Regions from separate parts of the Paenibacillus sp. SAFN-054 genome, predicted to be linked through region 2. Evidence: predicted binding sites of a transcription regulator. Region 2 holds the regulator's gene; each other region holds the start of a gene.

What was found. Region 2 encodes Rex, which represses fermentation and respiration genes when NADH is low (regulators of the CRP and FNR family bind a similar motif). Its sites were predicted from a motif close to TTGTGAAATATTTCACAA; they were not measured.
Region 1: a site for Rex is predicted at 2,153-2,170, ahead of qoxA (cytochrome aa3 quinol oxidase subunit II). Genes of this name have one in related genera too.
Region 3: a site for Rex is predicted at 1,397-1,414, ahead of ACTHPM_RS15635 (nitrate/nitrite transporter). Genes of this name have one in related genera too.
Region 4: a site for Rex is predicted at 2,595-2,612, ahead of ACTHPM_RS17460 (cytochrome ubiquinol oxidase subunit I). Genes of this name have one in related genera too.

Annotation. Positions count from the first base shown of each region.
Region 1 is NZ_JBQCKS010000005.1:337,418-340,720, reverse strand. It holds gene qoxB (cytochrome aa3 quinol oxidase subunit I) at 1-1,017, opposite strand, end outside; gene qoxA (cytochrome aa3 quinol oxidase subunit II) at 1,046-1,966, opposite strand; gene ACTHPM_RS22735 (HAD family hydrolase) at 2,430-3,158, shown strand; gene ACTHPM_RS22730 (DUF2339 domain-containing protein) at 3,252-3,303, opposite strand, start outside.
Region 2 is NZ_JBQCKS010000001.1:1,780,159-1,783,461, reverse strand. It holds gene dinG (ATP-dependent DNA helicase DinG) at 1-1,566, shown strand, start outside; gene ACTHPM_RS08165 (redox-sensing transcriptional repressor Rex) at 1,641-2,306, shown strand; gene ACTHPM_RS08160 (amidohydrolase) at 2,281-3,303, shown strand, end outside.
Region 3 is NZ_JBQCKS010000002.1:894,645-897,947, reverse strand. It holds gene ACTHPM_RS15645 (sensor histidine kinase) at 1-666, shown strand, start outside; gene ACTHPM_RS15640 (response regulator transcription factor) at 663-1,310, shown strand; gene ACTHPM_RS15635 (nitrate/nitrite transporter) at 1,477-2,970, shown strand; gene moaA (GTP 3',8-cyclase MoaA) at 3,083-3,303, shown strand, end outside.
Region 4 is NZ_JBQCKS010000003.1:346,719-350,021, reverse strand. It holds gene cydB (cytochrome d ubiquinol oxidase subunit II) at 1-1,004, opposite strand, end outside; gene ACTHPM_RS17460 (cytochrome ubiquinol oxidase subunit I) at 991-2,397, opposite strand; gene ACTHPM_RS17455 (hypothetical protein) at 2,877-3,303, opposite strand, start outside.

The DNA of each region.
Region 1 (3,303 bases), on a different contig from region 2:
GTTGACCATAGCTCCGGCACCCATCGTATAGAAGTGATGCGCCCATACGAGGAAGGACAGGAGCGAGATGATGACCATACTGAACACCATCGATTTGTATCCGTACAAATTCTTTTTCGAGAAGGTTGAAATAATATCACTGAATATACCGAAGGCCGGCAAAATAACGATATATACTTCAGGATGGCCCCATACCCAGAACAAGTTGGCCCAGAGCATATCCATACCACCGTTTGCCATGGTGAAGAATTGGCTGCCGAAGATCCGGTCGAACATCATCAAGGCAAGCGCTACGGTCAGAACCGGGAACGCGAACAGGATGATAACGTTCGTAATCAGAACAGACCAGGTGAACATCGGCATACGCATCAGTTTCATGCCCGGTGCACGCATTTTCAGGATCGTCACGATGAAGTTAACGCCAGTCATCAATGTACCGATACCGGAAATTTGCAGTGCAAGCGAGTAGAAGTTGTTACCTACGGTCGGGCTGAATTCAAGGCTTGCTAGCGGGAAGTATGCGGACCAGCCGGCATCCGGCGATCCCCCGATGACAAACGAGATGTTGAACAGCATGGCTCCAGCGAAGAAGAGCCAGAAGCTGACAGCATTCAGTCTTGGAAAAGCAACGTCGCGCGCGCCGATTTGCAGCGGTACGACTACGTTCATAAGTCCGATGACGAAAGGCATCGCCATGAACAGGATCATAATGACCCCGTGCGTTGTGAAAATTTCGTTGTAATGCTGGGAGTCCAGGAATCCGGATTCCGGAACCGCAAGCTGCGTACGCATCAACAGGGCGTCAACGCCGCCGCGGAACAGCATGATCAGAGCGGATAAAATATACATGACGCCAATACGTTTATGGTCAACGGTGGTCAACCATTCGCGCCACAGATATCCCCACTTCTTAAAATAGGTCAATCCGACGAGGATGGCGATGGATACGAGCACGATACTGACCATTGCTCCGTAAATCATCGGCTCACCGGTTACAAAAAATTCGTCCCATTTCATGCCAGTTTAGTCTCCTTTCTCCATGATCTTAATGTCCACTTTGCATGGACGAATTGTCTTTCATGTCCATATTGCTATGATCCATATCGCTCATATCGCTATGATCTGCAGGCTCCTTGCCGGAGTCTGTGTTTTCAGTCTTGCTGTTACCGTCATGCCCGTGTTCGGACATGTCCATAGGAGCCGGCGAGAAGTCAAGGTGGGTAGAAGTATACGATTTGCGGCCGACGATATCCGTCTTCAGCAGCTTGTTAAACTCCTGCTCGTTGAGCTCCGGTGCGGTATCCTTCACGTCTTTGACCCATTTGCTGTATTCGGCAGGCGTTTGAGCCAGCACTTCGAATTCCATTTGGGCGAAGCCTTTACCGGAGAAGTTCGAGTTTTTACCCATAAATGAACCTTCATGTTCGGCAACCAAGTTCAGCTTGGTGACCATGTCGCTCATGGCGTATTTCTGACCGCCGAGCTGCGGTACCCAGAAGCTTGTGATCGGACCGTAAGAGTAGAGTCGGAACTCGACCGGACGGTTCGTCGGAATATTCACGTAATTGACCGTTTCAATATTCTCTTCAGGATAGCTGAAATGCCATTTCCAGTTCGACGAAGCTGCATAAATGACAAGCGGCTTTTGAGTTTCGTAGCCGGCTGGCACCTTTTCAACAGCATTGGTCGTCTGGACGGTGACAACGGAGAGAATAGCTACGATAATGATCGGGATCACCGTCCAAATCAACTCCAGCCATTTATTTCCCTCCATGTGGGGCGGTTCATAATCATCGCTTGTTTTGCTGGCACGGTATTTGGTCAGCATCACGACAAATAAGATGTAAACAACAAGCAAAACAAAAGCCATCATCAGAATCGAGAAAATAATGGTGTCGGACTGCGTTTTGGCAACCGGCCCCTTCGGATTCAGTACAACCATGGAATCACATCCACTGAGAAGCATGATGATGGAAATAAGTATGGAAGTAAAAAGCCATCTTTTTTTGTTTTTCACGGGAAACTCCTTTCTAGCATGTCTTTATTGCTGAGCTTTGGATTATTCGCGAATCCTCATAGCCCTAGCATAGTAATCTGGGAAATCGAAAACAAATATAAGAAAATACATATTTACCATTAAAATACAATTATTCTGTGATAAACTTCACATTCTCCCGAAAAAAACGCCAAATACAACGATTAACCGCTGAAAAGGGGCAAATTCAGCGATTTTCATTTTTGTTCATAATTGGGCGGGACGAGAACGGTTGTGCCAGTTCTGTCACAATTGAAAGGGGTTTAGCGTACTCCTCAGAGCTTGCCTCCAGATCAAAAGAAGACGGAAAGCGGCGTGGCCATTGAGGAAATGTGCTAAAATAGACATAAATTCGGATGCTGTAACAAAAATCACAATATAAAGAGGAGAAGCGATGGAAGAAAAGAAAAAGGGCTCGAAGGGAATTTTCTTCGATGTGGATGATACACTTTATGACCATTTACAGCCATTGAGACAAGCGCTGGAGTCTGTGCTGGCTACTGGCGATGCATTTCCGTACGAAGCGGTTTACCATCGATTTCGTTATTACAGCGACGCGTTGTCAGCCAAGCATGGCGGATTAAACGCAGCGGGCGCGGAGCGGGATCTGCAGGAAATGAGGATGAAGCGAGCGATGCTGGCTCTTGCCGAATTCGGGATCGATGTAACGCCAGAGCAAGCTGCACGGATCCAGGACGAATATTTGAAGGGACAATTTCGAATCACGCCTTTTCCGGAGGCGGTACAGCTCATCCGCAGGCTTCAGGCTGCCGGGCACGTGGTCGGGCTGATTACGAACGGACCGGCAGAGCATCAAATGGCCAAAATGAAAGCCCTTGGAATGGATGCGTTGATTCCTGAGGAATACAGGTTCATCTCGGGAGCCGTCGGTTATGACAAGCCCGATCCCCGGTTGTTTCGACATGTGAATGAACGGACGGGAACGGAACCGGAGCGGAGCATGTATATCGGGGACTCATGGAGAAACGATGTCGTAGGGGCGCTTGAAGCCGGCTGGACGGCCATTTGGTTGAATCACCGGCACGCTGGACCGGAATCCGGACACAAACCGCATTATCATGTTGCCAGTTACGGTGAGCTTACGGATATACTGCTGTCCTAGAGCTATAAAGGCCTGCAGGTAGCGGACGACAAAAAACAGACGCAATCCCGGTGAGGAGGAATGCGTCTGTTTTGTAGTTGATAAAGCAATTATTTACGGCTCCACAGCTGCCTCATCCGAAGTTGGGGCGGCCGATGGGTTGTTC
Region 2 (3,303 bases):
CACCGGGCCAAGCATGAAGCAGGCATCGCAGACGTCGTAATTACCAATCACTCCAAGCTGTTCACCGACGTGAAGGCGGGACATCAGCTGCTTCCGGCATATGAACGCCTCGTCATCGATGAGGCCCATCACCTGGAGGACGTTGCAGGCAAGCATTTGGGACTGCACATGAAATACTTCAGTGTGGTCCATACGCTCACCCGCCTGTACAAGGACGGCCGGAACGGTCAGCTTCCGGCTCTCCGGCAGCAGCTGCAGTCGTCGGGACAGGAACGGGCAGGCGACTGGATCGCGGCCATCGACCGAATCAGTGAGGATCTCGTTGACGTAAAGGAAGACTGGGACAAGCTCAGCGATGCGCTCTTCAGCCTTCTTCCCGAGCGTAACGATGCCTCGCCCGGGGACACGGGGCAATACGTCCTGCGTCTGCAACCTTCCAAATGGCCGCAGGAGTGGGATACGCTTAAAGCCTTGGAGAACCAAATACACGTTAAAATCAGTGAAAGCGTACGCCGAGGAGAAAAAATGCTGTCGGAATACAAGGAAGACGAGGACGATTACAGCGCGGACAGCCTGATCACGGACCTGAGCGGTTTGTTTAAGGACCTGGCGTCCGAGCGTGACGATCTGAGATCCTTCATGAATTTGAATGATGAAACCGTCGTGTACTGGATGGAAGCAAGCGGCCACTACCGGAGCAAGTCGCTCCAGATGTACGCGGTTCCGGTTGACGTCAGCAAGCAGCTCAAGGATCTGTTCTTTGATAAGAAAAAAAGCGTCATTCTGACGTCCGCTACGTTGTCTGTGGATAAATCGTTCCAGTATATGATCGACAACCTGGGATTGCAGGAGGATCAGGAAAGCGGGCGGCTGGTTACCGTGCAGCTTCCTTCGCCGTTCAATTACCGGGATCAGGCCTTGCTGGTCATCCCGCGCGACTTTCCAAGCGTGAAAGGCAGCGTCGGGGATGCCGTATTCGTCAATACGCTGGTTCAATCATTGGCGAATGCCGCGATCGCGACTCATGGGCGGATGCTGGTGCTCTTCACTTCCTACCGGATGCTTAGACAGGTGCATGAGCCTCTTAAAAACGCCCTTGCCAGCAGCGATATTACGGTGCTTGGACAAGGCGTAGACAGCGGCAGCCGCACGAAGCTGATACGCAGATTCCAGGACAGCAGCGCTTCCGTCCTGCTCGGAACGAGCAGTTTCTGGGAGGGCGTCGACATTCCGGGTGAAGCTCTGACCTGCCTGGCGATCGTAAGGCTGCCTTTCCAGCCGCCGAATCATCCGATGGTCGAAGCCAAGAGCGAGCTTCTGCAGCGGCAGAAAAAGAATCCGTTTATGAAGCTGTCGGTACCGCAAGCGGTGATCCGTTTTAAGCAGGGCTTCGGAAGGCTTGTACGTACGGCAAGCGATCGCGGCATCGTCATTGTGTTTGATACGCGCGTAATTGAGTCCTATTACGGAAAGTACTTCCTGTATTCTCTGCCCGGGCCGAAAATGGAGCACATGAACACGGAACAGATGGTTCCTCGCATATCCGAATGGCTTCAGGAAGTCTGAAGAAGCTTAGAGCTTTGAATCATCGCAAGGAAATATGTGTATATAATTTAAGCTGTTAATTAGGGGGAGCAAGCATGAAATCGGAGAAAATATCCGAAGCGGTTGTCCGCAGATTGCCTGTGTATTTAAGATACTTGAATGATTTGAATAAACGTGAAGTAGCTACGGTATCATCGCAGGAGCTGGGACAGAAGCTTGATCTGAATCCCGCTCAGATCCGTAAAGATCTGGCTTATTTCGGCGATTTTGGCCGCAAGGGCATCGGCTACGACGTATCGTATCTTATCGAGAAGATCCGCCATATCCTGAATCTTGACCAGCAAATTAACGCGGTTCTTGTCGGAGCGGGTAATCTGGGGCATGCGCTCTCGAACTATAACCTGTACCTGCGCGAAAACATTAAAATCGTCGCGGTTTTTGACGAGAACTCGAAAAAAATCGGAACGCGCATCAGTTCCCTGACGGTACAGCCGATGAGCGAAATCAGCGAGACGATCAAAGGCAAGAACATCCGCATCGGTATCATCACCGTACCGGACGTGGAGGCGCAGAATGTGGCGGACCGATTGATTGCGGCCGGCATCGAGGCCATTCTTAACTTTGCGCCCACGATTCTGAAGGCGCCGGCCAGCATCCGGATTCATGCGGCGGATTTTACGACGGATCTGCTCAGCCTGGCTTATTATTTGGACAATGGAAAGGACGATTCTGCGGATGACGGAGAACACGAAGACAAATAAATGGGTGATCAAGAACGGGAGCTTCGCCGTTCCAAACGAGGCTAAGCCCGTCATTCACGGCTGGATGGTCGTTGAGGATGACCTGATTACTTATATCGGCGAGGAAAAGCCGGAGATGGACACCGACGTCACGGTCGTAGACGGGACGCATTTATTCTTTATGCCGGGGCTTATCAATACCCACGGGCATGCTGCGATGTCCCTGCTTCGCGGATATGGGGATGACCTGGCGCTCCAAATTTGGCTGGAACAAAAAATGTGGCCAATGGAAGCCAAGTTTACTTCTTCGGACGTGTACTGGGGAACCTCGCTATCCGTGCTGGAAATGCTGAAGGGCGGTACAACGACGTTCCTCGATATGTATGACCACATGGACCAGGTCGCGAAAGTCGTCACTGAATCGGGCATGCGCGCATCCTTGATGCGCGGTGTCATCGGTCTGTGTCCCGAGGACGTTCAGCGTCACAAATTGAACGAGGCGATTTCGTTCGCCCGCGATTGGAACGGGCAGGCAAACGGCCGGATCACGACAATGATATCCCCGCATGCGCCTTACACCTGTCCGCCGGACTTTATCGAGAAATTCGTGCAGGCAGCTCATGACATGGATCTGCCGATGCATACCCACATGTCCGAGACGCTGACGGAAGTGGAGGCAAACGTGCGTGACTACGGCCTTCGGCCCGTGGCGCACCTGGAGAAGCTGGGGATGTTCTCAAGACCTTCCTTGGTCGCTCATGCCGTCCATCTGACGGATGAGGAGATTGATATCCTGGCGGCAAACCATGTTGCCGTATCCCATAATCCGGGAAGCAATCTGAAGCTGGCGAGCGGCGTTGCACGCGTAACCGACTTGCTGAAAGCAGGCGTGACGGTATCTCTTGGAACGGATGGCGCTGCAAGCAACAACAATCTGGATATGTTCGAGGAAATGCGGCTTGCGGCGTTGATTCATAAAGGTGTCTCCGGTGATCCGACGGCGATTCCGGCTGCAGAG
Region 3 (3,303 bases), on a different contig from region 2:
TCGAATTTGCTGAAATACGTCATCAAAGCACAGGAAGACGAACGCAAACGCATATCCAGGGAGCTGCATGACAGCGTCGCCCAGGAGCTGCTGAGCTCGCTTGTGGACCTGCGCGTGGTCAAATATATGGATGTAGGCGAGGATGTGCTGCAGAAGCTGCAGCAGACCGAGGTGTCGCTGACGCGCCTCTTGGACGATATTCGCCACTTGTCGGTGGAGCTGCGTCCGGCTTCGCTCGATGACTTGGGTCTTGAGGCGGCATTCCGCTCGCATTTCAAATGGATCGAGAAAAATTATGGCCTGCTCGTCGATTTCTCGGCAGAATTGTCTGCGGCCCGCTACAGCAGCGAGATTGAGACGGTCGTATATCGCATATGTCAGGAAGCCGTTCTGAATGCGCTGAAATACGCAGGCACGGACGAAGTGCATGTCCGTTTATGTGAGGAGAACGGCAGCCTGCAGCTGACCGTGATGGATGACGGCGCCGGCTTTAACATGAATATGAACGAAGCCAAGGGGACTGGCCTCGGCTTGTACGGCATGCGCGAGCGCGCCGAGCTTGTCGAAGGGCAGTTTATGCTTCACTCCGTTCCCGGCGGGGGAACAAAGGTGGAACTGCGAATTCCATTAACACAGGATAACAAGAGGGAGGCCGAGATGCGGTGAAAATTGTCATAGCGGATGATCATGCGGTGGTCCGAAGCGGCTTTTCCATGATCCTGAACTACCAGGAGGATATGGAGGTCGTCGCGACTGCTGCAGATGGCATGGAAGCCTACGCGATGGTGGCCAAGCATCAGCCGGATGTGCTCCTGATGGATCTCAGCATGCCACCGGGCGAGAGCGGGCTGATTGCGACAGGCAAGATCAGCGGCGATTTTCCGAATACGAAGATTTTAATACTAACCATGTACGACGACGACGATTATCTGTTCCACGTGCTGAAGAACGGCGCTTCCGGCTACGTGCTGAAGAATGCGCCCGATGAAGAACTGATTTCGGCCATCCGGATGGTATATAAGGGAGGTACCTATATTCATCCGCAGATGGCTACCTCGCTGGTCCGGGAATTCATTAAGAAGGACAGCGAGAGCGCGGACAACGATCCGTTCAACAGCCTGTCCAAACGGGAGATCGAGATATTGCCCCTCATCGCCAAAGGATACGGCAACAAAGAAATTGCCGAAAAGCTGTATGTATCCGTGAAAACGGTGGAGGCCCACAAGTCCAAAATTATGGAGAAGCTGAATTTGAAAAGCCGTCCGGAGCTGGTGGAGTATGCGCTCAAGAAAAAGCTGCTGGACTTTTAATAGGGTATGGATAGGGATATCGGATGTTTCTAACGCGTGATATAGGGAAGTTCCCTGATGAGTTTCAGGGAACTTCCCTATTATCTTTGTGAATGATGTCACGTACAATGAGACGTGGGGATCAATGAAAGCAGCCATTCATTACGTTCAGAAAAGGTGATTGGAAATGATCAAAAAAGTGCAGCTGCCGCTGCAAACAATGAATTTGGTGCTAGGGTTTATGGTATGGGTCATCATCTCCGCGCTGCTGCCGTTTATCAGGGAGGATATTTCCATCCCGGCGGACCGGCTGGCGATCCTGACCGCGATTCCGGTGGTGCTGGGTTCCATCCTGCGGTTGCCGCTGGGATATTACGCCAACATCGTTGGCGCACGAATTGTTTTTATCGCCAGCTTCATTTTGCTGCTGTTTCCGGTCTATTTTATCAGTGCCGCCTCGTCCTTCACGCATCTTGTCATCGGCGGATTGTTTCTCGGGATCGGCGGAGCCGTATTCTCCGTCGGCGTAACCTCGCTTCCTAAATATTATTCGAAAGAGAAGCTGGGACTGGTAAACGGAATTTATGGCATGGGCAATATCGGTACGGCAATCACGACCTTCGCCGCGCCTGTCATCGCAACGCAAATCGGATGGTCCCGAACCGTCCAGCTGTACCTGATTCTGCTGCTCGTATTCGCGGTATTGAACGTCTTCCTGGGCGACCGCAAAGAAACAAAGGTCAAAACGCCGCTGGTGGAACAAATCAAGGGCGTCTATAAAAACGAAAAGCTGTGGTTCTTCTCTCTGTTTTATTTTATTACCTTCGGTTCGTTCGTTGCCTTTACCGTATATCTGCCCAACTTCCTGGTCACGAACTTTGAGCTGGCCAAGGTGGATGCGGGAATGCGGACCGCCGGCTTCATCGTGGTGGCAACCTTCCTGCGTCCGGTCGGCGGATGGCTTGCGGATAAGTTCAAACCGCTGTTTCTGCTCATGGGCGTATTCGTCGGTCTGACGATCGCCGCCATTATCCTGGCTTTCTCGCCGTCCATCGGTCTTTACACGGTCGGCTGTCTGACGATTGCGGTCGGGGCGGGACTCGGCAACGGGATCATTTTCAAACTCGTTCCTTTTTATTTCAACAAGCAAGCGGGGATTGTCAACGGGATCGTATCCATGATGGGCGGCCTGGGCGGTTTCTTCCCGCCGCTGATGCTTTCCTTCATCCATTCGGTTACAGGACAGTATTCAATCGGCTTCATGGCGCTTTCCCAAGTGGCGCTGGCCAGTCTCGTGATCGTCGTATGGATGTATTTTCAGGATAAACTGGCCGTTTCTTCCGAAGTGTTCAACTCGACCGGCCAAGGCATTCTCGTGACCGACATAAACGGAAAGATTAATGCCGTGAATCCTGCCTTTACGAAGCTTACAGGCTATACAGAGGAAGAAGTCGTCGGCAAAAATCCGAGCGTACTGAAATCCGGTCGCCAATCGGGCGAATTTTACGGCAACATGTGGGCGGAAATCAAGGCTCAGGGAAGCTGGCAGGGAGAGATCTGGAACCGCAGAAAGAACGGCGAGGAATATTTAGAGCTGTTAACGATTAATGCGGTAAAAGACGATTCCGGCGACGTGATCCAATATGTCGGCACATTTAGCGATATTACGGGAAACCCATAAGCCGCTCCAGCAAAGGGAGCCAACAGATCAAGCCGAGCCCGCAGCTGCAGGGATAAAAGCGCCGCAGCGGCTTTGTGATTCTGAATAGAGAAGAGGAGAAGGGGGAAAGGCGATGAATCCCATGATGGATCAGCTGGCTAGACCGATGCGCGACCTGCGGATCTCCGTAACGGACCGCTGCAATTTCCGCTGCACGTACTGCATGCCGAAGGAGATCTTCGGCGACGATTATGCGTTCATGCCGAAGGAGCAGCTGCTGTCATGGGACGAAATCGCCCGCGTCGCCAAACTGTACGCCTCGCTGGGGGTGCGTAAAATCCGCCTGACCGGCGG
Region 4 (3,303 bases), on a different contig from region 2:
TGCTTCTCGTGAACCCGTTTATGGAAGACGAAGTAGCTCCAGATCTGATAACCAAGCACGAAAGGCAGCAGGGATAAAGCCACGATGGTCATCACCTTAAGCGAGTAATGTCCGGATGCCGCGTTGGTTAACGTCAGATTGAAGGCCGCATCAATCGAGCTGACCATCACGTTCGGGAAGAGCCCGATGAAGAAGAAGGCGATCGTAGCCGCAATGACCGCGCCGGTCATGCCGAAGGCCCAGCCGTCCTTTTTCTTGCCGGAGAAGAATGCTGCGAGCCCGAAAGCGGCAAGCATCACCACGATGACAGCCGCCAGCAGTCCGCCGCGAACCTCAAAGATGTCGGTATTGAAATAGGTCAGGGTCAAGAAGACGACGACCAGTACGGCCAGAGGCACCATGAGCGTGCGGGCCATTTTGCGCGCCCGGTCATGAAGTTCGCCGTTCACCCGAAGCGTTGCGAACAATAGTCCGTGCACGAGGCAGAGCATCACCATCGTCAGGCCGCCGACAACCGAGTACACATTGACGATATCGCCGAAGAAGGAAGCCTTCATTTCCATCGCCTGGTCGATCGGAAGACCGCGAATGAGGTCTGAGAACACGACGCCCAGCAGAAGCGGAGGCAGCAGGCTGCCTGCGAAGATGATGACGTCCCAGGTTTTTTTCCAAGATGGCTTCTCCACCTTGCCCCGGTATTCAAAGGCAACCCCGCGTCCAATCAGCGCGAGCAGCAGCAGGACAAGCGGCGTGTAAAATCCGCTGAACAGCGTGGCGTACCAGTTCGGGAAAGCGGCGAACATCGCGCCGCCCGCCGTCAGGAGCCATACTTCGTTGCCGTCCCAGAACGGCCCGATCGAGTTGATGAGCAAACGGCGCTCCTTGTCGTTCTTGGCAAGGATGCCGGTCGACATCCCGACGCCAAAGTCAAAGCCCTCCAGGAAGAAGAAGCCTGTAAACAGCACGGCGACGAGCACAAACCAAAGTTCATTAAGAGATAGCATGCTGGTATCCCTCCTTATCGAATGGATCATGGGATTCTTCTATTGCGGGCTTCACTTCGTATGGTCCCTTTTTAATCGTGCGAACGAACAGGAACACCATCACGACGCCCAGAATGGTATACACGCCAATGAAGGCAATGATCGAGAACAGCACCTGCCCGGCGGTGACGCTAGGCGAAACGCTGTCTGCCGTCGTCATCAGGCCGAATACGGTCCATGGCTGACGCCCCATCTCGGTCATGAGCCAGCCGGAGGTGTTGGCGATGACCGGCAGCGAAATGCTGAACAGCATCACACGGTAAAACCATTTATTTTTGTTTTCGAGTTTCTTGCGTGCAGCCAGATAGACGCCGTACAAGCTGAACAGTATCATCAGCGAGCCTGCGGCCACCATGATGCGGAAGCTCCAGAACGTTGTACGGACCGGTGGAATGTAGTCGCCAGGACCGTATTTTTGCTCATATTCGGCCTGCAGCTCCTTCATGCCCTGCACTTCGCCGGAGAACTTGCTGTACGACAGGAAGCTCAGCAGATACGGGATCTGGAACTCGCCCGAATTCTTCTGGTTTTTCGTATCGATAAATGCCGTAACCGTCCAAGCCGCAGGGTCTCCGCTGTTCTCCCACAACGCTTCGGTTGCAGCCATTTTCATCGGCTGGGTTTTAACCAGATACTGTGCCTGCTGGTGACCCACAAGCGCCACGCCGATTGAAGTCACAAGACCGACGATGACCGCAATGGTAAATGATTTTTTGAAAAAGGCTACATTCTGCTTCTTCAGCAGCTTATAGGCGCTCACGCCGCCGATCAGGAACGCTCCGGTCAGGAAGGCGCCCAGGATCGTGTGCGGGAATTCCAGCAGCAGCTGGCCGTTGGTAATCAGCGCCAGGAAGTCATTCATCTCTGCGCGTCCGTTATTGACGGTAAAGCCGACAGGTCTTTGCATAAAGGAGTTCGCCGCCAGAATCCAGAACGCTGACATCACCGTACCGATCGCAACCAGCCAAATGCACAGCGCATGCACCTTCTTGGACAAACGGTCCCAGCCGAAGATCCAAAGGCCGATAAACGTCGACTCCAGGAAGAAGGCCAGCAGCGCTTCAACCGCAAGCGGCGCTCCGAACACGTCCCCGACGAAACGCGAGTAATCCGACCAGTTCATGCCAAACTGGAATTCCTGCAGTATGCCCGTCACCACGCCGATCGCGAAGTTGATCAGGAACAGCTTGCCCCAGAACTTGGCCATGTCCTTGTACTCTTCCTTGCCTTTGACGACATACATTGTCTCCATGATCGCGATCAGAAGCGCAAGTCCGATCGACACCGGCACGAAGAAAAAGTGAAAAATCGTCGTTGCCGCATACTGAAACCGAGACAGCATCAATACATCCATTTTCTTCCCTCTTTTCAAAAGTTATTCTCAGAATCCCTATGCCTTCCGGATTCGTGAACACATGTTAACGGGTTGTTTGCAACATTCGCGAGTAATTCAGATCGATGTCATTGCAATCCCTTCCTTCAAGTATTCTGGCAGACGATCCATGCTTTCAATGTGATAAATGTCACATTCTTTGCTCCAAAAGCACTATAATGTGAATTATGTCACAAAATATTAAAAATTTTAGGCATTACCCTTCGCTGGCTTATGAATTTGCATACATATCCGTTCCTGGACCCGGTGCAGCCCATGATTCATTACCCAGAAAATCCGCCCTATTTACCAGAATATACCTGAATCAATTCAAAAAAACTTTTTATGGCAACAAAAGGGACTGCCCCAAGCCGAAGATCCGGCCTGACAACAGTCCCTTAATACATATCCGTTATCCTTTATGTCTTCACCCTCTGACAGGTGCTTTTCGCTCGTTCATGCTAGTCCCTCGAAACATAATACTTGTTGGTCATGTACCAGGCATCGCCCTTGTCGGTCGATACGCGGCCTTTCTTCTTGTCCAAGAACACGATCTCCTTGCATTTGGAACAATACCATTTCGTCGTGTAGTATTGGGAAAAGGTCGTGTAGGTGGTACCGCATTTGCAGTCGACTTTAAAGTACACACGGTTCTCCTCGTACGCTCTGGACAGCTGATCGGTGTTATCCGATTCTACGGCGGCAGGCGGGTTGCCCACAGGCTTCAGCACTTCGGCGTAATTGGAAAAACGGTTATGCACTTTAAAATCCGCAACCAGCTCTGGATTGAGGCCGAAAAACTCCTTGCCAATAGCTGTGATGAATTTCGCGTCGGTACGATAGCACTCGATCCATTCCTGAATTTGCTTATTCGATAAAGGTACAGTT